One region of the Janthinobacterium sp. BJB446 genome, then DNA from elsewhere that is predicted to be linked to it. Evidence: predicted binding sites of a transcription regulator. Region 1 holds the regulator's gene; each other region holds the start of a gene.
What was found. The regulator FliA, encoded in region 1, starts transcription of late flagellar genes. The targets are predictions, from matches to a motif close to CTAAAGTTTNNNNNNNNNNNGCCGNTA.
Positions count from the first base shown of each region.

Region 2: a site for FliA is predicted at 5,742-5,768, ahead of CSQ92_RS20575 (flagellar protein FliT). Genes of this name have one in related genera too.
Region 3: a site for FliA is predicted at 3,619-3,645, ahead of CSQ92_RS20935 (DUF5610 domain-containing protein). Genes of this name have one in related genera too.

Region 1 covers NZ_PDZK01000001.1:3,365,538-3,375,287, reverse strand. The annotation lists gene flhB (flagellar biosynthesis protein FlhB) at 71-1,264, shown strand; gene flhA (flagellar biosynthesis protein FlhA) at 1,261-3,357, shown strand; gene flhF (flagellar biosynthesis protein FlhF) at 3,625-4,953, shown strand; gene CSQ92_RS14900 (MinD/ParA family ATP-binding protein) at 4,946-5,809, shown strand; gene CSQ92_RS14895 (RNA polymerase sigma factor FliA) at 5,855-6,586, shown strand; gene CSQ92_RS14890 (flagellar motor protein) at 6,568-7,314, shown strand; gene motD (flagellar motor protein MotD) at 7,320-8,102, shown strand; gene CSQ92_RS14880 (translation initiation factor Sui1) at 8,167-8,529, shown strand; gene CSQ92_RS14875 (hypothetical protein) at 8,602-9,456, shown strand; gene CSQ92_RS14870 (flagella synthesis protein FlgN) at 9,505-9,750, opposite strand, start outside.
Region 2 covers NZ_PDZK01000003.1:252,916-262,665, forward strand. The annotation lists gene CSQ92_RS20555 (S9 family peptidase) at 140-2,347, shown strand; gene CSQ92_RS20560 (CsbD family protein) at 2,420-2,605, opposite strand; gene CSQ92_RS20565 (class I SAM-dependent methyltransferase) at 2,780-3,415, opposite strand; gene CSQ92_RS20570 (M13 family metallopeptidase) at 3,484-5,568, opposite strand; gene CSQ92_RS20575 (flagellar protein FliT) at 5,857-6,108, shown strand; gene CSQ92_RS20580 (type IV pilus assembly protein FimV) at 6,522-7,652, opposite strand; gene fumC (class II fumarate hydratase) at 7,825-9,219, shown strand; gene CSQ92_RS20590 (RNA-binding S4 domain-containing protein) at 9,316-9,537, shown strand; gene CSQ92_RS20595 (hypothetical protein) at 9,662-9,750, shown strand, end outside.
Region 3 covers NZ_PDZK01000003.1:327,760-337,509, forward strand. The annotation lists gene CSQ92_RS20915 (MFS transporter) at 1-435, shown strand, start outside; gene CSQ92_RS20920 (DUF1345 domain-containing protein) at 474-1,139, shown strand; gene CSQ92_RS20925 (HPF/RaiA family ribosome-associated protein) at 1,329-1,706, shown strand; gene CSQ92_RS20930 (GGDEF domain-containing protein) at 1,966-2,931, shown strand; gene CSQ92_RS20935 (DUF5610 domain-containing protein) at 2,933-3,547, opposite strand; gene sbcB (exodeoxyribonuclease I) at 3,694-5,142, shown strand; gene pyrF (orotidine-5'-phosphate decarboxylase) at 5,278-6,102, opposite strand; gene CSQ92_RS20950 (LemA family protein) at 6,270-6,884, shown strand; gene CSQ92_RS20955 (TPM domain-containing protein) at 6,886-7,722, shown strand; gene CSQ92_RS20960 (TPM domain-containing protein) at 7,722-8,243, shown strand; gene CSQ92_RS20965 (SDR family NAD(P)-dependent oxidoreductase) at 8,328-9,092, shown strand; gene CSQ92_RS20970 (VanZ family protein) at 9,652-9,750, shown strand, end outside.

The DNA.
Region 1 (9,750 bases):
AACCGATAATGCCACATGCCCAGTCCGTATTGCGCCTAGCCAGGCCGCAGGACTTCACCGGAGTTGATTGATGTCGGAAGACAGCGACGCAGAAAAGACCGAAGCCGCGTCACCGAAGCGCCTCGAGCAGGCGCGTGAGGAAGGCGACGTTCCGCGATCGCGTGAAGTGGCAACGTTCACTGTGCTGATGGCGTCCGGCTGCTGCCTGTGGTTTGCCGGCGACGCCATCGTGCGGCGGCTGACGGCCGTCATGGTGTCCGGGCTGACCCTGGACCGGGAGCAGATACTCAATCCCGATGCGATGATGCTGCGCATCGGCTACGACGTGGGCTCCGTCTTGCTGACTTGCCTGCCGTACGCGCTGGCCATCATGCTCGTCGCCCTAGCCTCGCCCGTGCTGGTGGGCGGCTGGCTGTTCAGTTCCAAGGCGTTCACCCCCAATTTTGGCAAGCTCAACCCGATTCGCGGCCTGGGCAATATGTTTTCGAAGAATGCGCTGGTGGAGTTGCTCAAGGCCATCGCCAAGACCCTCGTCGTCGGCGTCGTCGCCTGGATGGTGATGCAGCATCAAAAGGATGCCGTGCTGGGCTTGTCGGTGGAATCCTTGCGCGCCGGCTCGGCTCATCTGATCAGTTTGCTGATCACGGCCTTTTTGCTGATCGTCGGCGCGCTGGGCTTGATTGCCGCCATCGACGGTCCGTACCAGATGTGGCACTACGCTAACAAGATGAAAATGTCCTTGCAGGAAGTCAAGCAAGAGTCGAAGGAATCGGACGGCAATCCGCAGATCAAGGCGAAGATACGCCAGATGCAGCATGAAATGTCGCGCCGCCGCATGATGGCCGATGTACCGACGGCCGACGTGGTGGTGACCAATCCTACCCACTACGCGGTGGCCTTGAAGTATGGCGAGAATTCGCGCGGCGCGCCGCAGGTGGTGGCCAAGGGCATCGACGAGGTGGCGGCGAAGATCCGCGAACTGGCCGGCGAACACAAGGTTGCCATCCTGGAAGCGCCGGCCCTGGCGCGAGCGCTATATAAGCACACGGATATCGGCGACGAAATTCCCGAGGCGCTGTATGGCGCCGTGGCCGAAGTGCTGGCTTACGTGTTCCAGCTGCGCAGCTATGGCAAGGGTCAGGGCGAGCGTCCCGACAAGCCGAAGAAGCTCGATGTGCCGCCCGAGCTCGACCCGCAGAACCCCGCATCGCAGACACCGCCCGCAGCAGGCGCGGCAGACAATAATAAAGGAAGTACACCATGAACGGCCTGAGAATGCCAGCCTGGCTCAGTGGAATGGGCAACAACGCCAGCAAGGGCATCGCCGCGCCGGTCATCATCATCATGCTGCTGGCGATGATGGTGCTGCCGCTGCCGGCCTTCATCCTCGACATCTTCTTCAGTTTCAATATCGCGCTGTCGATCATCGTGCTGCTGACGGCGCTGTACACGGTCAAGCCGCTCGACTTCATGGCATTCCCGACCATCCTGCTCGTGTCGACCATGCTGCGCCTGTCGCTGAACGTGGCGTCCACGCGCGTGGTGCTGACGGAGGGCCATACGGGCGCCGACGCGGCCGGTAAAGTGATCGAGGCGTTCGGTCACTTCTTGATCGGCGGCAACTACACGGTCGGTATCGTCGTGTTTATCATTTTGACGATCATCAACTTTACCGTGGTGACCAAGGGCGCGGGGCGTATCGCCGAGGTGGGCGCCCGCTTCGCGCTGGACGCCATGCCTGGTAAACAGATGGCCATCGATGCCGACCTGAACGCGGGCCTGATCGGCGAAGACGAAGCGCGCCGCCGCCGCACGGAAGTGGCGCAGGAAGCGGAATTCTATGGCGCCATGGACGGTGCCAGCAAATACGTGCGCGGCGACGCCATCGCCGGCATCATGGTCACCGTCATCAATATCGTCGGCGGCTTGCTGGTGGGTTTGCTGCAGCACGACATGGGCTTTGCCGATGCGCTCAAGAACTACACATTGCTGGCCATCGGTGACGGCCTGGTGGCGCAGATTCCTTCGCTGATCATTTCCACGGCGGCCGGTATCGTCGTCTCGCGCGTGGCCAGCGAACAGGACATCGGCACTCAGCTGGTGGGGCAATTGTTTGCGAAACCGCAGGTGCTCTATATTACCGCCGCCATCATCGGCGGCATGGGCCTCATTCCCGGCATGCCGAACATGGTCTTCATCCTGCTGGCGTCATTGCTGGCCGGCTCCGCCTATCTGATCAGCAAGAAGCGCACGCAGGAAAAGGCGGCGGCCGAAAAGCCGGCCGAAGTGCCGCAAGCGACCGTGGCGCCCGAGCAGGAAGAAGCCAGCTGGCAAGACATCATGCCCGTCGATACCCTGGGCCTGGAAGTGGGCTACCGTTTGATTCCCCTGGTCGACAAGACGCAGGGCGGGGAATTGCTCAAACGCATCAAGGGCATCCGCAAGAAATTTGCCCAGGAAGTGGGTTTCCTGGCGCCGCCCGTGCATATCCGCGACAACCTGGAATTGAAGCCGTCCGCCTATCGCATCACCCTCAAGGGCGTGGAAGTGGGCGTGGGCGAAGCGTTCAACGGCCAGTTCCTGGCGATTAATCCCGGCATGGCCAGCGGCACCTTGCCGGGCCTGGCCACGAACGACCCCGCCTTCGGCTTGCCCGCCACCTGGATCGACGCGAGCTTGCGCGACCAGGCCCAATCGATGGGCTACACGGTGGTCGACGCAGGCACCGTGGTGGCCACGCACCTGAACCACCTGATCACCTCGCACGCTTCCGAGCTGCTGGGCCGCGCGGAAGTGCAATCGCTGCTCGACCACCTGGGCAAGGAGTCGCCGCGCCTGGTGGAAGACCTGGTGCCGAAGATGCTGTCCCTGTCGACCTTGCAGAAGGTGTTGCAGAACTTGCTGGCCGAAGGCGTGCACATCCGCGACATGCGCACCATCATCGAAACCCTGGCCGAGCATACGGTCAGCACGCAAGACCCGAACGACCTGACGGCGCTGGTGCGCGTAGCCCTGGGCCGCGCCATCGTGCAGCAACTGTTCCCCGGCGCGGCCGAACTGTCCGTGATGACCCTCGACAGCCGCCTGGAACGGCTGCTGATGCAGGCGATGGGCAATGGCGGCGACGGCGCCGGCATCGAGCCGGGCCTGGCCGACACCATCGCGCATCAGGCGGGCCTGGCCGCGCAGCAGCAGGAAGCGCTGGGCCTGACGCCGGTGCTGCTGGTGCCGGCGCCGCTGCGCGCCTTGCTGTCGCGCTTCCTGCGCCGCGCCTTGCCGCAGCTTAAAGTGCTGTCGCATGCGGAAGTGCCGGAAACCAAAACGATCCGCGTCACGGCGCTGGTGGGGGCGCAGTAGTTGGCAGCATTAGTACCGGGGTCAGACCCGCCGGGTCTGGCCCCAGCCCTTGCCTTTGGTCAAATAAACATCAATTTCCTCTCGGCAAACTGAATAACGGGTACTTTCCCGCCCTGTTCCTTCGATCGTTTCCTGCAAGCATCGCTAATAATGGAAACTGTCCGGGTGATCTGTGTCCATGTGGAAGACAGCACTCAAGCAACAGGAGTCGATGATGGTCACACAGTTCAGCCAATATTGCGCCACCCCCGCCTTGGGAGGCCGGTCATGAATGTGAAGAAATTTACGGGCGCCTCGTCGCGCGATGCGCTGCGCAAGGTGCGTGAAGCGCTGGGCCCCGATGCCGTGATCTTGTCGAACCGCCAGGCCGATGGCGTGGTGGAAATCCTCGCGCTGGCCAATGACGATGCCGCTTCGCTGGCGTCGCCGCCGGCCGCTTCCGAAATGGCCCAGCCCCGTCCCCAGTTGCAGACCCAGTTCGCCACGCCGCAGCGTCCGGCCGCCCCGGCCCAGCGCCCGGCTGCGCCGCGTCCCGCCGCGCCCCGCCAGGCTGCGTCCGAGCCAGTGGACATGGCCCGCATGCAGCAGATGATGGCCAGCGCGCTGGCGCACGTCAAAGAGAACGCCGCCGCCGAGATGAGCGGCATGATGAATGAAATCCGCGCCATGCGCGGCATGATGGAAACCCAGCTGGCGGAAATCTCGTGGGGTTCGACGCAGCAGCGCGAGCCGCAAAAAGCCGTCGTGCTGCGCGAAATGCTGGCCGCCGGCTTCTCGGCCAGCCTGGCGCGCTACCTGATCGACAAGCTGCCGGCCGGCCTCGATGGCGCGCAAAGCATGCGCTGGATCAAGACCGTCCTCAGCCGCAACCTGAATACGGTGGCCAATGAAGACGCCATGCTGGAGCAGGGCGGCGTGTTTGCCCTGGTGGGCCCGACCGGCGTCGGCAAGACCACCAGCACGGCCAAGCTGGCGGCCCGCTGCGTGATGCGCCACGGCCCGGAAAAGCTGGCCCTGATCACCACCGATGCCTACCGTATCGGCGCGCACGAACAGCTGCGCATTTACGGCAAGATCCTCGGCGTGATGGTGCATTCCGTGAAGGACGAGGCGGACTTGCGCATCGCCCTGAAGGAATTGAAGAACAAGCACACGGTGCTGATCGATACGGTGGGCGTGAGCCAGCGCGACCAGATGGTCACGGAACAGGTGGCCATGCTGTCGGGCGCCGGCGCCGATGTGAAACGCCTGCTGTGCCTGAACTCCACGGCCACGCAGGAAACGTTGAACGAAGTGGTGCGCGCCTACCAGGGCAGCGGCCTGGCCGGCTGCATCATGACCAAGCTCGATGAAGCGGCCTCGATCGGCAACGTGCTCGACGTGGTGATCCGCCAGAAGCTGAACCTGTTTTATGTGTCGAACGGCCAGCGCGTGCCGGAAGACCTGTACCTGGCCGACCGCGGCTACCTGATCGACCGCGCCTTCAAGCTCAAGCGCGATGCGGCGGCCACGCAGTTTTCCGATGCCGAACTGCCGCTCCTGATGGCGCAGGCGGCCGCCCGCAATAATGAAGCGCGCGGGGTGCACCTTGGCTAATTTCGATTTCGACCAGGCCGAAGGCTTGCGCCGCATGCTGGCCGGCCCGCAGCCGCGCGTCATGACGTTCCTCTCGGCCACGCCGCAGGACGACAAGGGCGCCATGCTGGTCAATCTGGGCGCGTCGCTCGTCTATGGCGGCAATGACGTGCTGCTGCTCGACGCCAGCGGCGGCAGCGATGGCGTGGCGGCGCGCCTGGGACTGGCGCACGGCGCCAGCCTGCGCGACGTGGCGCGCCAGCAGTGCGGCTTGAACCAAGTCATCCACCAGGTGCCGCAAGGCTTTGGCGTGGCCAGCCTGGGTGCGCGCAACCATTTGATGGACAGCATGGACTATGCGGGCGAGGACGAACTGCGCCGCCTGGGCAAGACGTTCGAGGTGCTGGCGCGCCAGAGCGGCATCGTGCTGGTCGACGGCGTCGTGGCAGACGAGGGCGATTGCTTCCCCGTGCCGCTGATGGCGTCGTCCGATATCGTCGTGCAAGTCTCGACCAGCGCCACCTCGATCAAGGCGGCGTACTGCCTGATCAAGCGCCTGAGCCAGGAGCTGGGACGCCGTCCGTTCGGCATTCTCGTCACCGGCGCTTCCGAATCCGAGGCAAAAGTGGTATACGATAATATGGCGCAGGCGGCGAGCCGCTACCTGGCAGTGAAGCTGACTTCGATGGGTTCGGTGCCTGCCGACGAGTATCTGCACCGCGCGGCGCGGCTGGGCCGCAGCGTGGTCGATGCGTTTCCGCTGGCGGGCGCGTCGGTGGCGTTTCGCGGACTGGCCGAGCGGCTGGCCCGTTCGGCGGCGCCGGTGCTTGGCGGCACCTTGTACCAGACGGGGAGCCCGCACCAGTTCAGCGCCTGAATCGAACCGTAGCACCAGATAAGATGAGAAAACAATAAGCAGCCTATGTACACGGTCAAAGGGAAATCGAACAAGGACTATTTGCTGACGGAGCACATTCCGCTGGTGAAGCGTCTGGCGCACCATATGAAGGCGAAATTGCCGCCTTCGGTCGAGGTCGATGACCTGATCCAGGCCGGGATGATCGGCCTGCTCGATGCCATTAGCCGCTATGAAGAGACGCATGGCGCGCAGTTCGAGACGTATGCCGTGCTGCGCATCCGCGGCGCCATGCTCGACGAATTGCGCACCAGCGACTGGCTGCCGCGCAGCATGCGCCAGAACATGCGCAAGATCGAAGAGGCGATGAGCACCTTGCAGCAGCGCCTCGGCCATCCGCCGACGGAGTCGGAAGTGGCAAAGCTGCTGAAAATGTCGCTGGCCGACTACCAGGAAATGCTGGGCGACGGCGGCGGCCACCAGCTCGTGTACTACGAAGACTTTCATGACCCGGACGGCAATGACAGCTTCCTCGACCGCCACTGCGTGGACGAAGACAGCGACCCCTTGCGTTCCCTGCTCGATACCGATTTCCGGCAATCCGTGATCGATGCCATCGACGCGCTGCCACCACGCGAGAAAATACTCATGGGCCTGTATTACGAAGAAGAGCTGAACCTGAAGGAGATCGGCGCGGTGATGGGCGTGTCGGAATCGCGCGTCTCGCAGCTGCATACCCAGGCCGTCGCGCGCCTGCGCGCAACCTTGAGGGAGCAGGCGTGGACTGGTCCAGCGTAATCGGGCTGGCGCTGGCGCTGGCGGGCCTTTTGGTCGGCCAGGCACTGGAAGGCGGCAAGATGGCCTCCCTGCTGCAACCGGCCGCCTTTGCCATCGTTGTCATCGGCACCTTCGGCGCCGTGCTGCTGCAAACGCGGCTGCGCACCTTCGTGCGCGGCCTGGAAATGCTGCGCTGGGTCTTCCTGCCACCGGCCGACACGCGTGCCGCGCTGGCGCGCGACATCGGGCAGTGGAGCCTGACGGCGCGGCGCGACGGCCCGCTGGCGCTCGAGCGCCTGATGGAAAACACGGCCGACCGCTTCAACGCCAAGGGCTTGAGGATGATCGTCGACGGCATCGCGCCCGACAAGCTGCGCCAGCTGCTCGACGTGGAAATCTCCGCCTACGAAATGGCCGAACGCCAGGCCGTCAAGGTGTGGGAATCGGCGGCCGGTTATTCGCCCACCATCGGCATCCTGGGCGCCGTGCTGGGCCTGATCCACGTGATGGAAAACCTCACCGATCCGAGCAAGCTGGGCGGCGGCATCGCTGTGGCGTTTGTCTCTACCATCTATGGCGTCGGCCTGGCCAACCTGCTGTTCCTGCCGGTGGCGAATAAACTCAAGGCCATCGTTTCGCGCCGCGTGCTGCAATACGAAATCACGGCCGCCGTGCTGTACGACATCGCCACGGGCGACCATACGCGCATCATCGAAGAGCGCGTTTCCAGCCTCTTGCACGAGCACTGACCATGATGCGGCGCGCGCGCAGGAAGTATGACGAGGAACCGGACAACCAGGACCGCTGGCTGATCTCGTATGCCGACTTCATCACCCTGCTGTTCGCCTTCTTCGTTGTCATGTACGCGATTTCGCAAGTCAACGAAGGCAAATACCGCGTCTTCCAGAATGCCATCGGCCAGGCCTTCAGCCTGGAAAAGGGCGCGCCGCCCATCATCATGGAAGCGCCGCAGGCAATCCCATTGCCGAACCCGGCCCTGAAACGCCGCACGGAAGCCATCCGCCGCGAGCGCGAACACATGACGCGCCTGGCGCAGGACCTGACCTCCACCCTGGCGCCGCTGGTGAAGGAAGGCAAGGTGCGGGTCACGCAGACGAGCCGCGGCGTGAGCGTGGAAATCAATGCCAGCGTGCTGTTCGACCCGGGCGCGGCGCGCCTGACGGTGGAATCGGACCAGGCCCTGCGCGCCGTCGCCGTGCTGCTCAAGGACGATACGCACGACGTGCAGGTGGAAGGGCATACGGACGTGCAGCCGATCAGTAATTCCAACTTTGCCTCGAACTGGGAATTGTCGGCCGCGCGCGCCAGCGCCGTGGTGCGCCTGTTCATCGCCAGCGGCGTCAAGGCGTCGCGCCTGACGGCCGTCGGCCACGCCGACAACATCCCCGTGGCGCCGAACGAAACGGCGGAAGGGCGCGCGCGCAACCGCCGGGTCGCCGTGACGATTTTGTCGGGCATCCCCGAAACGGTGACGGAAGTGCCGACGGCGCCGGTGGCGCCTGCGCCGGCCAACTGACGCTCGTCAACTGCGGACCGCCGCTTGGTACAATCGCGCTTTCTTCCTCTTTTATCTTTCCCTCATGAAAAGCAGCTCCCAGGGCGGTCTCGTCTATTCCACCGAAACGGGCCGCATGTGTCCCGCCTGTCGCCAGCCGCTGGCGCAATGCGCATGCAAGGCGCAAGCCAAGGCGGCGCCTGCGGGCGATGGCGTGGTGCGCGTGTCGCGCCAGACCAAGGGCCGTGGCGGCAAGAGCGTCACCGTGGTCAAGGGTTTGCCGCTGGATGCCATGGCGCTGGCCCTGCTGGGCAAGCAGTTGCGCACGCAGTGCGGCTCGGGCGGCACGGTCAAGGATGGCGTGATCGAGGTGCAGGGCGACCATGTCGATACCATCCTGGCCGCGCTGACCAAGCTGGGCCACCAGCCGAAAAAGGCCGGCGGCTGAGCGTGCGGAGGCGTGCGGCCCGCTGCCGCAGGCCTGTGGTAACGTGTATTTCCTTTTATGCGTCACCTCATCATGAATAGCAAACTGACCGGCATCGCCAGCGCCGCTGCCATCGCGGCGGTACTGGCGCTCGTGTACTGGCCCGCGCCCGACGCCGGCGCGCCGCAAGCGGATGCGGCTGCCGCCAGCGCGCCGGTGGGGCGCAGCCTGGCGTCGTATCTGAATATCGACGCCGCCCCCGTCGCCGATGCCGCGCCCGTTCCCGTGACCCTGGGGCAGCAGCTTGCGCGCCTGGCCGCCAGCGGCAGGGCGGAAGACGCGTATGCGGCGTTCAGCCTGATCGACGACTGCATCGTCTTCCAGCACGAAGGGCGCTTGCCGGGCATGGAATTCGAGCTGGGCCGCGAGATGACGGTGGAAGAAAAAGCCGCCCAGCAGCAGCTGTGCGCGGGCCTGACACAGCGCCAGCGCGAGGACCGGCTCGGCTACCTGGCCACCGCCGCCAAGGCGGGCGTGCCGGGCGCGGCCACCCTGTTCCTGTCGGAAGGCCCGTTCGGCGACCGCAGCGCGCTGCGCAACCGTCCCGACGATCCGCTGGTGCAGGCATGGAAGCGGCAAGCCATCGCCCAGCTGACGGCGCAGGCGGACGAGGCGGAACTGACCAGCGTGGCCACCCTGATGATGGCGTACTTGCGCGATGGCGAGGTGGTGCAGAAGGATGCGCCGCAAGCGTATGGCTACCTGCTGGCCCTGCGCCAGGTCTACGACGATATCCTCGCGCCCGGCGTCACCAATCCGTATCAGGATGAATACTGGCACTGGCTGCAGGCGGAGCTGACGCCGGAGCAGCAAGCCGCGGCCAGCGCCAGGGCGCAAGCCATCGTGGCGAAATATCGCCAGCATGCGGGGCGTCCCGCGCACGGTTGAGCTGGCAAGGCCGCTGCGCCTTGCCGGGTTGCTGTTAACTAAGGGGGATTAGCCGATGACGACGCGCCGGCTGGCCGTGTTCGTCGTCGGTTGGCCGCTGGGGCCGTAGAAATTGCCGCTTTGGGCCGGGGGGCGCATGGCGTTCAGGGCGCCTTGCGTATGTACCATATGCTTGTTGACGAGCAGGCTGTTCAGGCGGTTTTGTTCCTTGGCTTCGCGCGTCGTCTCGAGCAGGGCTTTCCACAGGGGCGCCGCTTCCGCTTCGCCGGCGCCCACCAGCCAGTCTTCCATGCC
Region 2 (9,750 bases), on a different contig from region 1:
ATACGGCCAGGAACGCCTTATTCCGTGGCCGGAGCTATCGCATAAACAGGCACGCTCTGGTATCGTCTTACGCTTAGGCAACGCTCAAGCGCGCCTTTTGCATGCAGAGCCATTCATTCCTCCAACTACCGAGACATCCATGCGTTTTATTCTTTGTTTTCTGGCCGCGATGGCCAGCGTTCCCGCATCGGCTGAAAAGCTGACCCTGGAACGCATCCACGCCGATCCGGCGCTGGCCGGCCCCGGCGTGCGCTACCTGAAGGTCTCGCCCGATGGCGAGCGCGTCACGTTCCTGCGCGGCCGCGCCGACAACCAGTTCCAGCTCGACCTGTGGGAATTCAAGCTGAAGGACAAGAGCACGCACCGCCTGGTCGACTCCAAGGCGCTGGTGCCGAATGAAACGATTTCGCCCGAAGAGCAGGCGCGCCGCGAACGCGAGCGCACGGCCAGCCTGAACGGCATTCTCAGCTACAGCTGGTCGCCCGATGGCAAGCAGCTGCTGGTGCCGCTGGCCGGCAATCTGTACCTGGTCGATGCGGCCCATCCGGACAAGGCGCGCCTGGTCGCCAAGGGCAATGTGCTCGATCCGAAAATCTCGCCGAAAGGCCGCTATGTGTCGTTCGTGCGCGACCAGAACATCTATGTCATCGACCTCAAGACAAACAAGGAACGCCAGCTGACGACGGACGGCAAGGGCACTATCCGCAACGGCGAGGCCGAATTCGTGGCGCAGGAAGAAATGGGCCAGCGTACCGGCTACTACTGGGCCCCCGACGATTCCGCCATCGCGTATAAGCGCTATGACGAAGCCCCGGTGCCCGTCGTGCGCCGCTTCGAAATCTTCGCCGACCGCACCGACGTCGTCGAGCAGCGCTACCCGGCTGCCGGCGACCCGAACGTGCTGGTGCAACTGCTGATCGTCTCGCCGGAAACGGGCGCGCAGCGCCAGGTGGACCTGGGCACGAACCCGGACATCTACCTGGTGCGCGCCGACTGGAGCGCGGACAGCAAGTCGCTCGTGTACCAGCGCCAGTCGCGCGACCAGAAGACCCTCGACCTGGTGGCAGTTGATGCAGCCACGTTGGCGCAGCGCACCCTGCTGACGGAAACGTCGAAGACCTGGGTCAGCATCCATGACGACCTGCGCTTCCTGTCGAACGGCACCTTCCTCTGGTCGTCCGAACGCACGGGCCGCAACCATCTGTATTTGTACGACATGGGCGGCAAGCTGCTGCACCCGGTCACTTCCGGCGCATGGGGCATCGACAGCGTGCTGGCCGTGAACCAGAAGACGGGCAAGGTGTTCGTCTCGTCGAACCGCGACGCGGTGATCGACAAGCAGACCTACGCGCTGGCCCTGGATGGCAGCACGGCCGACAAGCCGCAGCGCGTGACGAAAGCCGATGGCTGGCACGACACGACGTTCTCGCGCAATGGCGAAGTGTTTGTCGACACGTATTCCGACCCGGCCACGCCGCCGCAAGTGAGCATCCGCCGCCCGGACGGCGCCATGGTGGGCTGGCTGGAAGAAAACGCGCTGAACGCCAGCCACCCATACGCGAAATACAAGGCGGATCACCTGCCGACGGAGTACGGCACCCTGAAAGCCAACGATGGCCAGACGCTGTATTACTCCATCGTCAAGCCGTCGAACTTCGACGCAAGCAAACGCTACCCCGTCTACCTGTCGACGTATGGCGGCCCGCACTCGCAGCACGTGGCTCGCCGCTGGGGCAACAACTTCGACCAGTACATGGCGCAGCAGGGCTTTGTCGTCTTCCGCCTCGATAACCGCGGTTCGTCGCGCCGCGAGCGCGCGTTCACGGACGCCATCTATCACAACCTGGGCGCAGCGGAAGTGGCGGACCAGCTGGTCGGCATCGACTGGCTGGGCAAGCAAAGCTTCGTGGACGCGAAACGCATCGGCGTGTTCGGCTGGAGCTATGGCGGCTTCATGACCCTGCGCTTGCTGTCGGCCGCGTCCGACAAGATCGCCATGGGCGTATCGGTGGCGCCCGTCACCGACTGGTCGCTGTACGACACCCACTACACGGAGCAATTCCTCGGCATGCCGAAGGAAAACGTCGATGGCTACAAGGCCAGTACCGTGTTCGCCCACCTCGACGGCCTGAAGTCGCCGCTGCTGCTGGTGCACGGCATGGCCGACGACAACGTCCTGTTCAGCAACAGCACGCGATTGATCGACGCGCTGGTGAACCGCGGCGTGCAGTTCGACCTGATGACGTATCCGGGCGCCAAGCACGGCATCTCGTCGCGCGCGGGCCAGCGCCACGTGTACAAGAAAATCGAGATGTTCTTCAAGCAGAACCTGGGCGTAGCGAAGTAAAACGTGCCCACAAATAAAAACCGCCGCCTGTCTCGCGACAGGCGGCGGTTTTTTTATTGAGCGTGCGTCAGCTTAAGGTTTGCGCGTAACGGTTTCCACCGCGTCTTTCACATCGCCAACCTTCTTCTGCACTTTGCCTTCGACCTGGTTTGCCAGGCCCTTGGCTTGCTGTTCTTCGCTGCCGACGACTTTGCCAGCGGCTTCCTGGATTTTACCGCCGACTTCCTTCAGTTTACCTTCGACTTGATCTTTGTTCATGATGGATCCTCACTGTAGTTGGTACATCTGTTGTCCGGCCCCGAAGGGCCGGTACTGCGGCTCACACGCTGTTGCAAACTGCTTGCTGCGTGTCGATGTATCCATAGTACGCAAGGGGGATCAAAGGCTCTGTACGGTTCCTAACACATGCTCAATTTGCGCCAATATCGGCGATCACACAGGCTTGCGCCAGACGGTAGCCAGCCACGGCTGCTGGTCGCGCGGCAAGCCGGGCGGGCGGTAGTACTGCTCGACCAAGGTAAAACCGGCCGCCTGCACGTAGGTGGCCCACGTCGCTTCGTCGTGATAGCTGCCATAGCGCGCGCCATTCCAGCCTTCCTGGTTCTGCCCGCGCGGGTTCGAGCTGAACAGCACGCCACCGTGCTTCAGGCACGCGTACAAAGCGCGCAGCACGCCGGGCAAGGCGGCGCTGGGCACGTGGAACAGCACGGCATTCGCGAACACGCCGTCGAAGTGCGCGGCGGGCAGATCGAGGTCGATGAAATCCTGCTGCCAGACAGTGCAGCCGCTGTAGACGCGCGCCATCTCGACGAAGCGGGGACAGCCATCGACGCCGGTGGCATGGTGGCCCATGGCCGTGAACGCTTTCAGATCGCGGCCAGGGCCGCAGCCCAGGTCGAGAATATCCAGCGGTGCCGGCTTGCCGATGGCCCCCAGCAGCGCGGCGATGTTCTGGCTGACGTCGTGGTCGCGCGTGCCTTCGAAAAACTGCTCGGCGCTGGCGTCGTAATGAGCCAGGGTGCGCCCGGTGATGGCGTGGATGGGGTCTTGCGGTGGGGTTGGCTTCATGGCGGTCCTGTCGATATGTGCCGCCATTTTACGGTGCCAGGGCACTGCGCGCTGGCACCGCTTTATAACTACCAGACGCGCACGCGCTGTTCCGGCGCCAGATACAGCTGCTGCCCCGGCTGGACGTCGAAGGCCGGGTACCAGGCGTCGAGGTTGCGCACGGTGGCGGCCCGGTATTGCGCCGGCGCATGGCCATCCGTGAGGATCTGCTGGCGCGCCGCCGCTTCGCGCGCCTTGCTGCGCCAGCTGACGCCATAACCCGTGAAGAAATCGCGGTCCGCATCCGCCTGCGCCGGCTTGCCCTGCTGCGACAAGCTGAACGCGTCATGCGCGGCCGCCACGCCGGCCAGGTCGGCCAGGTTTTCGCTCAGGGTCAGCTGGCCATTCACGGCCAGGTCGGGAAACGGCTTGTAGGCCGCGAACTGCGCCACCAATTGCTTGGATGCGGTCTGGAAATGCGCCAGGTCGGCTGGCGTCCACCAGTCGCGCAACTTGCCCTGGGCGTCGAACTGGGCGCCCTGGTCATCGAAGCTGTGGCTGATCTCGTGGCCGATGGTGGCGCCGATGCCGCCATAGTTGGCCGCATCGGATGCCTGGGGGTCGAAGAATGGCGGCTGCAGGATGGCGGCCGGAAAGTTCAGCGCATTTTGCAGCGGCAGGTTGACGGCATTGACCAGCTGTGCCGGCATGGCCCAGGCCTTGCGGTCAGGCGACTGGCCCAGCTTGGCCAGCTCCTGCCGGTAGTGGAACTGTTCCGCCCGCTGCACATTACCCAGCGCATCGCCGCGCACCACGCGCAAGCCCGCATAGTTGTCCCAGCGTTCCGGATAGCCGACGCCCACGTACAGGGTCTTGAGTTTTTCCTGCGCCTGCGCCTTGGTGGCCGGCGCCATCCAGTCCAGCTTGTCGATGCGACGCGAGAAGGCGGCGACGATATTCGTCACCATGTCTTGCACGCGGGCTTTCGATTCAGGCGGGAAATAGCGCTCCACGTACAGCTTGCCGACGGCGTCGCTGAGGGCCGCGTTGGTTGCCGCCAGCGCGCGCTTGCTGCGCGGCGACTGCTGCGGCGTGCCGCTCAGGGCGCTGCCGTAGAAGGCAAAGCGCTGGTCGGCGGCGGCCTTCGGCAAGGTCGTGCTGAAATGGTTGATCGCGTGGAAGGCGAGGAAATCCTTCCATGTGGCCAACGGCACGCTCGCCACCAGCGCCGCGCTGCCCGTCATGGCCGTCGGGTGCCAAACGATGAAATCCGTCTGCTTGCCCAGGCCCGCCGCCTGGAAGAAGGCCTTCCAGTCCAGGCCCGGCGCCTTGCTGGCGAAGTCGGCTGCACGCCACGCGTTATTGCCCTTGGCGACATCGGCCGAATCTTCGCGGCTGGCGTGGCTGGCGGCAATTTGCTGCTCCAGCGCAAACACGCGCGCGGCACGGGCCGGCGCATCGCGGTAGCCGGCCTGCTTGAGCATGGCGGCAATATGCGCCTGGTAGCCCGCGCGCAAGCCCTGCATGCGGGCGCTTTCCCCCTGGTAGAACGCGCGGTCGGGCAAGCCCAGTCCACCTTGCAGCAGATAGGCCACGTTGCGCGTGGTGTCGTTCAAATCTTGCGCCACCCACAGGCCGAACAGGTTTTCCGTATAAAAATTGGTGGCATTGAGCGGGTCAACATCGGCGCGCAAGCTCTCGCCCAGCGCGCGGGCCAGCCCTGCCTGGTCGCGTATGCCATCGATCTTCTTCAGCAGCGGCTTGATCGGCGCCCAGCCTTTCGCTTCGATAGCTGACTCATCCATCCAGGAACGGTAGAAATCGCTGACCTGGCGCGCCGATGCATCCGCCTGCGGCGCCGCCGCCAGGCCTTCGACGAGGGCGATGATGCGCTCGTTGGTCGCATTGGCGAGGATGGCGAACGAGCCCCAGCTGCTGCGGTCGGCGGGAATCTCCGTGCCGCGCAGCCAGTCGCCATTCACGTAATCGTAGAAATCGTCGCCGGGCAAGACAGCCGTGGGTGCCGCCATCGCGGCGGCAGGACTGGCGGCCGCCTCCTGGCCATGCGCGTGGACGACACCCCCGGCCAGGGCGATGCCGGACAGGGCCAGCGCCATGGCGCGCTTGCGCCAGGAAGCAGGGAAAGAGGAAGCGGCAGCAGTGACAACGCGCATGGTGATCCTTTCAGGCAAAGTAACGACAGTAGTATGCAAAATCATAACGCGTTTTGAAGCGCCGCAACACATTCCCCGGTCACCACGACGCCAGCAGGCATGCGGCTTGGGAGGCGATTCCGGCGGCAGGCAAGCAATCATCTAAATTATTTTCATTTTTTTTCAAAAACACCCTCAAGTTCCCGTTGCAGCTGCCGTTAATCTAGACAAGCGGTAATCCATTCACTAGTTACGGGTGTGCTCATGACCTCCAACGACGTTCTCTCGATGTATGAAAATATTGCAGGAATGACCAATAAAATGGTCGTGGCCGCACGTTCGAGCGACTGGGATGGCTTGGATACCCTGGAAAACCAGTGCGCCAGCGCCGCCAGCGCGACCATGACAGGCAAGGTACCCGCCCTGGCCGGCGCCTCGCGCCTGCGCAAGATCGACTTGCTCAAGCAAATCCTGGCAAATGACCGCGAAATCCGCAGCATCACGGAACCGTGGATGACGCAGCTGCCGAGCGCCATGCAAGGTTCGCGCGCCCACATGTAAGAAACTTGCCGCGCCAGAAACGACAAAAGCACCTGCGGGTGCTTTTTTTGCGTCTGCCTCCGTGCCAGGGAGCGCGCCATCTGCGGCACCAGGCAAGGCGGGGGGATTTGGAAGGCGAGCCCCAGGTATCTCCTGGCGTCGCCTCGCTGCCGGTTGCATCCGGCGTTCGCGAGCACATCGTCGGCATCGCAAACCGCTTCCAGACCCAGGCGTTTATGCAACGCTACACCTGTTTGCCGCGCCACACTATCGTTGGTGACTGCGCCAGGCTGGGGCTGTTTTATCGTAGAGCAAGTCCACTGAATTAATCATATCACCATCTTTAAGAAATAAGCAACGCGATTGGCAAGCGTTTCCATGTATTTTTTCAATATCTTTTTTTATATCAAATTGTCGTGCCGCCTTGCATCGCGTTAACGCGAAAACGGCTCCGGTTCCGGCTCGGCCCCTACCCCGCCTTCCACCGCTTCCGTCAGCACGGGCACATCCTTCTTCTTGCGGCTGAAGGGCTTGCGCAGCAAGACCCAGTATTTCGACGGCGCGCCCGGCCCGGCCGCCTGCTTGCGCTTGCGCGCGACATACACGATGACCGCCGTCAGCAACAGGAAGACCAGAGTGCCGATGCCGAGCCACAGCAAGCCATTGCCACCCGCCGCCTTCTCGCCCGCTGGCGGCACCAGGGGCTTGGGCTTGGCATGCGGCACCCGTGCCTCGGCCGGCGCGGCAGCAGGCGCAGCGACGGCGGCAGCGGCAGCGGTGGCAGGCTGAGCCAGCGCCTTTTGCAAGGCGCCGAGCTTGCCTTCCAATTCGCCGAGCTTCTCATTCAAAGCCGCGTTTTTCTCATCCAGCGCCACGCACGCCTGCGCCTGCTCCACATTGGCCTGCGGCGCGCAGGCGGCGACGGGCGCCGTCGCGCGGCGCAACGGCGCCGGACGCAGCGCGGGTACAGCCGGCGCGGGCGCAGCCGGCGGCGGCACGAACACGCGCGCCGGGCGCACGAGGCCCTCGGCGCGCGCGCGGGCCGCCAGCGCGGCGGCATCGGGCGACGGCGCGCCGGCCGCAGCCCGTGGCAATGGTGCGGATACGGGCGCAGGCAACGGAATCGCGGGCCGGACTGGCGCACTGACGGCAGCGGCAGCAGGCGGGGCCGCCGTCAGCCACACGGTGCCCAGGCGCACGACGGCGCCATTGCCACTGCCCAGCAACAAATACAGATGCACATGGCCCGCCTGGATCGCTTGCCGGGTACTCACGCGCACATAGTGGCGCCCGCCGCGTTCCAGCGGACTGATCGTCAATGTTTGCAGGGCCGGATCCATGCCGATGCCGCCGCCGCGGTACACATCGGGCGAAGCCAGGCGCACGGCCACGCCATTGGCTTCCTCGGGTGCCAGGGCCGTCAGTTCGATTTCGGCCAGCAGAGGCTGGCCCACATGCGACAGCACCGCCATCTCGCCCAGTTCGGCCGCCATGACGGGCGGCAAGGCCAGGCTGGCGGCGGCGCACGCGATCAGGGACCAACGGGGAAGGCTGCTGCTCTGCATGGACTGATCACTTTGATAACAGGATAAATAAGGGGAACTCGCCTGTCTTTAACGGCAGGAAAACGCAAAAATATAGATAGGCCAGGGTAAAAATGATGCATTACAGCATCATCCTGTGCCTTTTTTGCGCCTGGAGTACACTCGATCCACCTCTATCGATGAAAGGGATGTCATGAGTAGCAGAATCGAACGCGACAGTTTCGGCCCGATCGACGTACCCGCCGACCGGCTGTGGGGAGCGCAAACGCAGCGCTCGCTCGAGCACTTCCACATTTCCACGGAAAAGATGCCGCCCGAACTGATCGCCGCCCTGGCCACCGTCAAGCGCGCGGCCGCCCACGTCAACCTGGACTTGGGATTACTAGATGGCAAGAAAGCCGTGGCCATCACGCAAGCGGCCGACGAAGTGCTGGCCGGCAAGCACGACGCAGAATTCCCGCTGGCCGTCTGGCAGACGGGTTCTGGCACGCAAAGCAATATGAACATGAACGAAGTGCTGGCCAACCGCGGTTCCGAGCTGATCGGCGGCTTGCGGGGCGCCGAGCGTCTGCTGCACCCGAACGACGACGTCAACCTGGGCCAGTCCTCGAACGATATCTTTCCGACCGCCATCCACGTGGCCGCCGCCCTGGCCGTTGCCAACACGGTCTTGCCGCCGCTGCGCCAGCTGCGCGCCACCCTGGATGCGAAAGCCACAGAATTTACCGACATCGTCAAGATCGGCCGCACCCATTTGCAGGATGCGACGCCGTTGACCCTGGGCCAGGAATTTTCCGGCTACGTGGCACAGCTGGACTTTGCCGAGCACATCATCACGGCATCGTTGCCACCGCTGCTGCAACTGGCCGCCGGCGGCACGGCCGTGGGCACGGGCTTGAATGCCCACGTGGAATTTGCCGGCCGCATCGCGGCCGAGCTGGCGCGCCTGACGGGCCAGCCGTTCGAGACGGCCAGCAACAAGTTCGCCGCCCTGGCCGCCCACGATGCCCTCGTCGCCGCCCATGGCGCACTGAAAACCCTGGCCACGGCCCTGATGAAAATCGCCAACGACGTGCGCTGGATGGCCTCCGGTCCCCGTTCCGGCCTGGGCGAAATCACCATCCCCGAAAATGAGCCGGGCAGCTCCATCATGCCGGGCAAGGTCAACCCTACCCAGTGCGAAGCGCTGACCATGCTGTGCTGCCAGGTCTTCGGCAACGACGTCGCCATCACGGTGGGTGGCGCCTCGGGCAATTTCGAGCTGAATGTCTTCAAACCCTTGATTGCGCACAACTTTCTGCAAAGCGCGCGCCTGCTGGGCGACGGCATGCGCAGCTTCGACGAGCATTGCGCCCACGGCATCGCGCCGAACCGCGAACGCATCGCCGAACTGATGGAGCGTTCCTTGATGCTGGTCACGGCGCTGGCGCCGCACATCGGCTACGACAAGGCGGCGCAAATCGCCAAGCAGGCCCAGCATGAAGGCACGACCCTGAAGGAAGCGGCGCTGGCCCTGGGCTTTGTGACGGAAGAGCAATTCAGTGCCTGGATCGTGCCCCTGGAGATGACGCGTCCCAACAAAAGCTGAGGCTGCACCCTGCATTGCTGGCGGCTTCAGGTAAACTAGGGATTAGTTGAGGTCGTCATCAAGTGTTTAAAACACATCATTGCAATAAGGGATACAATGCAAAAAGTAAGCTTTGATTTAACATCCGAGTTCGTCGAGCTGAACCAGCTGTTGAAGCTGGTCGGCCTGTGCGACAGCGGTGGCGCAGGCAAGGTCATGGTCGATAGCGGCGTGGTGAAGGTCGATGGCAAGAAGGAATTGCGCAAGACCGCCAAGATCCGCGCCGGCCAAGTCGTCAGCGTGGGCGATATCCGTATCACGGTCGTCGGCCCTGCTTGATGCCGGCATGGGGCGCGAAAGCAGCCCCATGCTTCCAGCCATCACCGCTGCCAGCCGGCTGCCTGGATCAAGCTGCAACATGTCGTTATTGCCAGATAAATATCGATTGCAGAAGGGAAGCGCCATGGACCATCCCGAACAAGGTACGCGCAGCCAGGAACGCCTGATCGGCGACTTGCGCCAGGTAATAGAAAACGCGGAAGAATTGCTGCG
Region 3 (9,750 bases), on a different contig from region 1:
TTCCCCATCACGCGCCGCGTGGGCGCCTGGATGTTCGGCGGCGTGGCCATCTTCGGCCTGGGTACCCTGGTGCTGGGCAGCACCAGCTATTTCCCGCTGGCGCTGGCGGCGCTGTTCCTGATGGGCGCCGGCGACATGGTCAGCGTCTACATCCGCCACCTGCTGGTGCAGTTCGAGACGCCGGACGAGATCCGCGGCCGGGTCAGCGCCGTGAATGCCGTCTTCATCGGCGCTTCGAACGAACTGGGCGAATTCGAATCGGGCCTGACGGCCGGCTGGTTCGGTCTGGTACGCGCCGTGCTCTTCGGCGGCGCTGCCACCCTGGCCGTGACGGGTATCTGGGCCGTGATGTTCCCCGTGCTGTCGCGCATGGACCGCTTCCCCCACCACGAGAAGGAAGCGGCCGCCAGGACGGCCACCACGGCAAGCCCATAAGGTCTAAGATGCGCTATCGCCACTGACGAACCCGCACCATGAAAATCACGCTTCCGTTCCACAGCTTCATCCGCAGCCGTCCCCACCTGAGCATGGCCACGGCCATCGGCGTGGCGGCCGGCCTGCTGCTGCCCGCATCCTGGCAACAGATGACGCGTTTGCTGACGGCGTGGAACGTGGCCGTCTGGTTCTACCTGGCGACGATGGCCTGGATGATGATGCGCGCCAACCATCACAAGGTGAAAGCCATGGCGGCGCGCCAGGACGAGCGGGCGGCAACCGTCCTGTCGGCCCTGTCCGTCGCATCCGTGATGAGCCTGGTGGCCATCGTCTCGCAGCTGTCCTCGATGAAAGACATGGCGCCGGACGAGCGCGCGCTGCACTACGGCCTGACGATCCTCACCCTGGTCGGTTCCTGGTTCCTCGTCGGCACCCTGTTCTGCTTTCATTACGCCCACCTGTATTACCAGGCCGACCCCGCACTGCGCCCCCTGAAGTTTCCCGACGATGAGCAAGACCCCGATTACTGGGATTTCCTGTATTTCGCCTTCACCATCGCCGTCGCCGTGCAAACGTCGGACGTTTCCGTGCAGACGCGCATGATGCGGCAGATCGTGCTGGGGCAATCCGTGCTGAGCTTTTTCTTCAACTTGGTCGTGCTGGGGCTGTCGATCAATATCGCGGCCGGTCTCATCAATGGCTGAGGGTAAATAATTTCGTAGTGGAAACTTGACCTGGCTGAAGGGTTAAGCCCATCTTAATCGTGCGCACCCTCTTGAAATACTGGAAAGAGGAGTAAGATAAGTTCCATGCACGAGGTCATGTGCATGAGGCAGCAACCAGGCCGCATCACGCCTGAGATGGGTTTTTTTTGAATTGACAGGAGTAAGCATATGCAAATCAATATTCATACCGACAGCACCATCGCCAACACCGCTGGACTGAACGAACATGTGCAATCCGTACTTGAAAGCGCACTGAACCGCTTCCGCGACAACCTGACCCGCATCGAAGTCCACATCAGCGATACGAATGGCCCGAAAGGCGGCGCCGACGATATCCGCTGCGTCATGGAAGCACGCGTTGCTGGCTATCAACCGATTGCCGTGACCGAACAGAACGCCACCGTGCATCAATCCGTTGCCGGCGCCACGGATAAACTGAAACGCGCCATCGATAGCGCCCTGGGCCGCCTGCAAGACAGCAAGCGCCACGCCACCGGCAAGAATGCCGTGATCGATACGGCCGAAGCGGAAGAAACCGCCGAGTAACTCCCCACCCGCAGGATTTCCAGAGACTGAGGCAGCCGTTCAAGGCTGCCTTTGCACATCTGCCCCGCCGTTCACGCGCGGCAACATCCATACTAAAACAGCAAGTGTTCCAGCGTATTAACGCGGCAATGAAATAATTGTCGTATTTCTCACAGTAAGTGACCTCAAGCAAGCCTTTGCCGTTACAGCCAAGGCTGCTTTACGCTATCATGAAGATACCGGCACCCTGCTCGCGCGCCGGCTTTTTGAAAGTGTGATTGTGGAACAGATCGGCAACTTCGGCGCTTCAGGCTGCAACATCGGCGATTTACAGCTATTTCGCGATGGGGCGGATAGCCAGACGGCTGCCATGCTGGCGCCCTGCCCCGTCATGCGCCTCGAAGCGGGCGAAGCCATTGCCGACACGCAAGGCGCCAGCCTGTACATCGTCCTGCGCGGTTCGCTGGCCGTGGCCGCCGACACCCACACGGGCATGGATGACGGCACCGTCAGCAAGGTCTTGCCCGGCGAAAGCGTGGGCGAACAATCGGTGCTCGATGAAGCGAGCAACCTGGCCGCCATTTCCGCCCTGGAAGAAACCGATTTGCTGGTGATCGACGCGGCCATCGTCTGGGAATTGATCGAGCAGTCGAACGGCCTGGCGCGCAACCTGCTGCGCTTGCTGTCCTTCCGCATCCGCGCCGCCAATGCCCTGCTGCGCCGCCGTCAGAAACTGGGCGAATTCTACCGCCAGCTGTCGATGGTCGACAGCCTGACGGGCTTGTACAACCGCGCCTGGCTGACGGATTTACTGCCGAACATGATCGTCACGGCCCACGCCAGCGGCTCGCCCCTGTCGCTGGTGATGATCGACCTCGACCATTTCAAGCGTTTCAACGACACGCACGGCCACCAGGCTGGCGACCAGGCATTGCGCATCGCCGCGCAAGTGCTGGGCGCGGCCCTGCGGCCCACGGATTTTGCCGTGCGCTACGGAGGCGAGGAAATGATGGTGATCTTGCCCGATACCAACGAACACGTGGCCCTGCGGGTCGCCGAGCGCCTGTGCGAACGCATGCAGCTCGCCGTCATCTTCGCCGACATGCGCAGCGCGTTGCCGCACATCACGGGTTCCTTCGGCGTAGCCAGCCTGGCGGCCGAACAGGACGACCATGCGCTGATCGCCGCCGCCGACGCGGCGCTTTACCGCGCGAAAGCCGGCGGCCGCAATAGGGTCATGCTGTAGTTCAGGCAGCCTTGCTGTCGGCCGGCTTGGCGGCATCATCCTTCTTGCTGCTGTGCGCGGCGATGAAGTCCGCATAGCCTTTCTGCACCAGTTCATACGTCTTGTCGATATTGCCGGCGATGTCACCATTCAGGACTTTCAAGCCACCGAGGATGTCGCGCGCTTCCTTGAAGCCTTTTTCCATGCCGCCACTGATGGTGTCCATGAACTTGCTCAGGGCCGTATCGTCGTCCATGCCGGGATTCTGTTTCTTGAACGCATCAAAAAACCCCGTCGACAGCGATACAATGCGGTTCGCCGTCGCTTCGGCGCTGTTATCCTGCGAAGCCGCGTTCTGGATCGCGTCCTCGCCGTACTGGCCCTTCAGCGCTTCATTGATGTTGGTGATGGCCGTCTTGTACAGCAGCGCCAGCGGCTCGTTTTCCGCGCCGATCGACACGCTCAGCGACGCCTGCATGATGGACGCGTTCAATTGCAGCTTGGTACGGTCATTCACGCTCATTTCAGTGTTCACGCCGTCCTTTTGCTGGACTTTATCGTCCTTGCCGGCAACACCCGTACTGACGGAAGTCACGGAAGGGTTGGAATTGCCGCTTGCGGCGATGGGAATTGACACGATAGACCTCCTTGAACGGGCAATGTATGCCACCATGCGGGAAACGCGATGAGGACCATCCTCTCGTGTAGTATCGGCAGGTTTTCAGAAAACTGTAGCAGCGGCCCTTTCACGGGCCCGGATAACCCATCAAGTAACGACCATCAATGACTAACCAGACCTTTCTTTGGCACGACTACGAAACCTTTGGCGCCCAGCCGCGCCGCGACCGACCGGCCCAGTTCGCCGCCATCCGCACGGATGCAGACCTCAACGAGATCGGCGAACCGATCATGCTGTATTGCCAGCCTGCCAATGATTTCCTGCCCGACCCGCAATCGTGCCTGATCACGGGCATCACGCCGCAGCAATGTCTGCAGCTGGGCGTACCCGAACACCAGTTCGCCGCCACCGTCGAAGCGGCCTTTTCGGAACCGGGCACCATCGGCGTGGGCTACAACACCATCCGTTTCGACGATGAAGTCACGCGTTTCCTGTTCTGGCGCAACCTGATCGATCCATATGCGCGCGAATGGAAAAACCATTGCGGCCGCTGGGACATCCTCGACGTCGTGCGCATGACGCATGCGCTGCGCCCGGAAGGCATCGAATGGCCGAAGCGCGACGATGGCCAGACCAGTTTCAAGCTGGAACACTTGAGCAAGGCCAATGGCCTGGTCCACGAAGCGGCGCACGATGCGCTGTCCGACGTGCGCGCCACCATCGCCCTGGCACGCCTGATCAAGGAAAAACAGCCGAAACTGTTCGAATTCTGCCTGGCACTGCACAAAAAGGACAGGGTCGCCAGCGAAATGGGCATGCACCTGGCCGCCAGCGAGCGCCAGCCTTTCCTGCACGTGTCCGGCATGTTCCCCGCCGAACGGGGCTGCCTGGGCGTCGTCTGGCCGCTGGCCACGCATCCGAGCAATAAAAATGAAATCCTCGTCTGGGATTGCGCCTACGATCCGCGCGAACTGTTCCAGCTGGACGCCGACACCATCCGCACGCGTTTGTTTACGCGCAAGGACGCCATGCCCGAAGGCATGACGCGCCTGCCCGTGAAAAGCGTGCACCTGAACAAGTCGCCCATGTTGGTTGGCAACTTAAAGACCCTGTCGCCGGCCATGGCCGCGCAGTGGGGCATCGACCTGGACGCGGCGAAGGTCAACGCGCAATTGGCCGCCACGGTGCCGAACATGGATGCCATCTGGGCCGAAGTGTTCCAGCGCCCGGGCGCGAATGCCGCGCTGGACGTGGATGAAGATTTGTACAATGGTTTCGTCAGCAACGACGACCGCCGCCTGCTAGAATCCCTGCGCCGCGACACGCCGGCCAAGCTGGCCACGGCCCGCCCTTCGTTTGCCGACGAACGCCTGCAGGAACTGCTGTTCCGCTACCGCGCCCGCAATTTCCCGCAAACCCTGAGCGAAGCGGAAAGCCTGCGCTGGGAGCAGCACCGCGCCGCCCGCCTGTTCGACGGCGACGGCGGCGCCCGCACCATCGAAATGCTGTTTACGGAAATCGACGTGCTGTCGGAATCCGTGGATGAGCGTGGCGAGGAAATTCTGGGTGAGTTGTACGATTACGTGGAAATGGTGGCGCCCATGCGCGACTGAAAGTCGGGTAGGTCGGATTAGCGAAGCGTAATCCGACAAGTGCCGACGACGACTCATGTCGGCTTACGCCATGCGGCCAAGCCGACCTACCAATGCAAAATGCCGGGCTAGCCCGGCATTTTTTATGCATGCAACTTAAACCGAACGATGCGCATTGATCGCATCGCGCGTTTCGATGGCCACGCGGCGTGCCGCGTCGGCGTAGTCTTCGCCCGCCTGCGGCGTGGCATAGATGATGGCGCGCGAGGAGCTGATCATCATGCCCATGCCGTTGGCCGTCTGGCCCGCGCCGACCGTGGCGGCAATGTCTCCGCCCTGGGCGCCGATGCCGGGCACCAGCAGCGGCATGTCGCCGACGATGGCGCGCACCTGCGCCAGTTCTTCAGGGAAGGTGGCGCCGACGACGAGCGCGCACTGGCCGTTTTTATTCCACTTCTCGGCCACCAGGCGCGCCACGCGCTGGTACAAGGGCACGCCATCCGTGTCGAGGAATTGCAGGTCCGAGCCGCCCGGGTTCGAGGTGCGGCACAGGATGATCACGCCGCGGTCTTGCCACGCCAGATAGGGATCGAGCGAATCCTCGCCCATGTACGGGTTCACGGTGACGGCGTCGGCGCCGTAGCGCTCGAACGCTTCGCGCGCGTACTGCGTGGCCGTCGCGCCGATGTCGCCCCGTTTCGCGTCGAGGATCAGCGGGATGTGCGGATAGTTTTCGCGCACATAGCGGCAGATGTCTTCCAGCTGCTTTTCCGCGCCCAGCGCGCCAAAATACGCGATCTGCGGCTTGAAGGCGCAGGCCAGGTCGGCCGTGGCATCGATGATGCGCGTGCAAAAGGTGGTGATTCCATCAGGCAGATCGCGCAGTTCGGCCGGCAGTTTCGCCAGGTCGGGGTCCAGGCCCACGCACAGCAGGGAATTATTGGCCGTCCACGCGGCGGATAATTTATTGATGAAATTCACGGCACACCTTCTCTATATTCAGTTGCAAACCCCGTATTGTAACGCGGCGCGGCGTTGCCACGGCGTGGCAACGCGGTCAGACGCGGCGGCCAGCGCTTATTAAACCGACATTACGGGCCGTTTCAGGTATATTTGCCTCACCTCCCTTACTCTGCACGGAACCCATCATGCAAATCACCAATCAATTCACCAAATGGCTGCGCCTGGCACTGAGCGTCACCGTCCTGGCCGGCGTCCTGACGGGCTGCGGCTACAACGACTTCCAGAGCAAGGATGAAGCCACCAAGGCAGCCTGGGGCGAAGTGGTCAACCAGTACCAGCGCCGCGCCGACCTGATCCCCAACCTGGTCAACACCGTCAAGGGCTATGCGACGCACGAGCGCGAAACCCTGGAAGCGGTGACCAAGGCGCGCGCCGCCGCCACCAGTTTCCAGATCACGCCCGAAGTGCTGAACGACCCGGCCGCGTTCGAGAAATTCCAGCAAGTGCAGGGCCAGCTGTCGTCGGCCCTGTCGCGCCTGATGGTGGTGTCCGAGAAATACCCGGACTTGAAGGCCGACACCAGCTTCCGCGACTTGCAGTCGCAGCTGGAAGGCACGGAAAACCGCATCACCGTGGCGCGCCAGCGCTACATCGTTGCCGTGCAGGATTACAACGTGCATGCGCGCAGCTTCCCGAACAACCTGACGGCCATGGTCTTCGGCTACAAGGTCAAGCCATCGTTCACGGTGGAAAATGAAAAAGCCATCTCGACCGCACCGACCGTCAACTTCGGCAAATAAGATGAAAGCCTGGTCTTATCTGGCGGTGCTGGCGACGGCGCTGCTGCTGTGGACGATGCCGCCAGCCGGCGCACAGGGCTTGCAGCCCGTGCCGCCGCTGGCCGCGCGCGTGACGGATGACGCCGGCATGCTGGACGCCAAGCAAAAGGCGGCGCTGGAAGGCGTGCTGGCCGATTACGAAGCCAAGACGGGCAGCCAGATCGCCGTGCTGCTGGTCAAGAGCACGGAGCCGGAAGCGATCGAGCAATACAGCATCCGCGTGACGGATGCCTGGAAGCTGGGCCGCAAGGGCGTCGATGACGGCGTGCTGCTGATGGTGGCAAAGGACAACCCATCGTCGCTGCGCCGCCTGCGCATCGAGGCGGGCCGCGGCGTGCAGGGCGTGCTGACGGATGCGCAATCGAAACGCATCCTGCAAGACGTGATCGCGCCGCATTTCAAGCAGAATGATTATTACGGCGGCCTGGTGGCCGGCGTGGGGTCGATTGCCACCCTGCTGAACCAGGAGCAATTCCCCGCCCCGGCCCAGCAGAAAGCGCCGGCGACCGTGGAAGCGGGCGGCATGACCTTCTGGCTGCCGCTGCTGTTCTTCGGCTTCCTCGTCGTGCTGACCCTGTTCCGCTCGCGCGGCGGGCCGACGCGGCTGCAGCGCGGCAGCAACTGGTCCAGCGGCGCCACCGGCGTCGTGCTGGGCAGCATTTTGAGCCAAGCCCTGAACAACCGCAGCGGCGGCGGAGGCTTCGGCGGCGGTGGTGGTTTTGGCGGTGGCGGTGGCGGCGGTGGTTTCGGTGGCGGCGGCGGCGGTTTTGACGGCGGCGGCGCCTCGGGAGATTGGTAATGACGAAACAACTGACATTCGGACAGCGCTGCGGACGGGCCTTGAAACATTTGCGGGGCACGCCGGCGACGGCACGCCATGCCTTTCCGGAACGCACCCTGAAAGCCATCGAGACAGCGATTGCCGACGGTGAAGCGATGCACCAGGCGGAAGTGCGCCTGATCGTCGAAGCGGCCCTGACGCCGGGCATGGCTTACCAGGGCGTGAGCAACCGCGAACGGGCGCGCGAACTGTTTGCCCAGTATGGCGTGTGGGATACGGAAGACAACGTCGGCGTACTGATCTATATCAACCTGGCCGAGCACCAGGTCGATATCGTCGCCGACCGCAACGTGGGCCGGCGCGTCACGCCGGAACAATGGCAAGCCGTGTGCCGCACCATGACCAAAGGCTTCAAGGACGGCAATTACCACGACAGCACGCTGGATGCCTTGCAGCAGTTGAATACCTTGTTGCAAAGCCACTTCCCTGCCGATGGCACGCGCGGCAACCAGTTGCCAAACGAACCCATCCTCCTCTGATTCCCGCCCAGGGATTAAAATCTGCCCATTGCCGCGCGGGCCGGTGGCCCGGGCAGCGGCCCCTATTACCGCCGAGGAGCACACATGAGACTGATCAATAAAACCGCCATCGTCACGGGCGCCACGCAAGGCATCGGCCTGGCTTGCGCCACCCGCCTGATCGCCGAAGGGGCGCAGGTGATGCTGGTCGACATCAAGGAAGAAGGCGCGCAGGCGGCCGCCGCCCTCGGCCCGCAGGCGCGTTTCTTTTGCGCCGACGTCAGCCAGAAGGCGGACGTCGATGCCTTGCTGAAGGAAACCCTGGCCCAGTTCGGCCACATCGATATCCTCGTCAACAATGCGGGCGTCACGCACGCGGCCGATTTCCTCGACGTGTGCGAAGACGATTTCGACCGGGTCATGCGCATCAACCTGAAATCGATGTTCCTGTGCGGCCAGGCCGTGGCGCGCGAAATGGTCAAGCGCAATACTGGCTGCATCATCAACATGTCCAGCGTGAATGCGGAACTGGCGATCCCGAACCAGGTACCGTACGTGGTGTCGAAGGGCGCCATCAACCAGTTGACCAAGGTCATGGCCTTGAACCTGGCCTCGCATGGCGTGCGCGTGAACGGCATCGGGCCGGGCACCATCCTGACGGAACTGGCCAAGCAGGCAGTGCTGTCGAGCCCGGGGGCACGCCACACGATCCTGTCGCGCACGCCGCTGGGCCGCTGCGGCGAACCGGAAGAAGTGGCTGGCATCGCCGCCTTCCTGGCCAGCGACGACGCCACCTACATGACGGGCCAGACCATCTATGTCGATGGCGGGCGCATGGCGCTCAACTACACCGTGGCCGTGAAGGAATGAAGGCAGCGACAGGCAGAACTACAGGCAGTTATATCAAAAAACGATAATGGTTATCTGAAAAGACCATTAGACACATATCGTGCGACGCAGCATAATGCACCTGTCTCCACTATTCTCCTCCAAGAAAATAGTTTTAAGCCCGCTTTCACCAGCGGGCTTTTTTTTGCTATCACTGCTGAAACATGGCCATTCTTGCCATGACAGACGTTCTTCACTGTCCTTCTGCTCGCCGCAAAAAAATGTTGCGGCGTGTCATCAGCCCGTCATCTTCGCCCCCTATACTTGCTTCATCTGCTGTACAGGCAACCGATATGCCTGACTACAGACAGGTGTGCCGCGATGGCACACCACTCCCCTTTCATGACCGTGGCGGGCGCCGGCAAGGCGCGCGACATGGTGAGTACCGAGCAACTCTCAACTCTTGACCCATTTCATTTGGGTTTTTGGCCCGCCTCCCCGCGGGCCTTTTTTTGCCTGCACGACAAGCTCTTGCGCAAAAACACGGCGGCCCGCCTTGCCCATGATATTGTGACGACCTTTCCACCTGTCCTGACGCATCATGCCTGCACCACTGCTCGAACTCTGTTTTGCCGACCGCCACGAACGCCTGCGCTACCGCACCGCGCTGCTGCTGTATGTGCTGGTGATCCTGATCGGC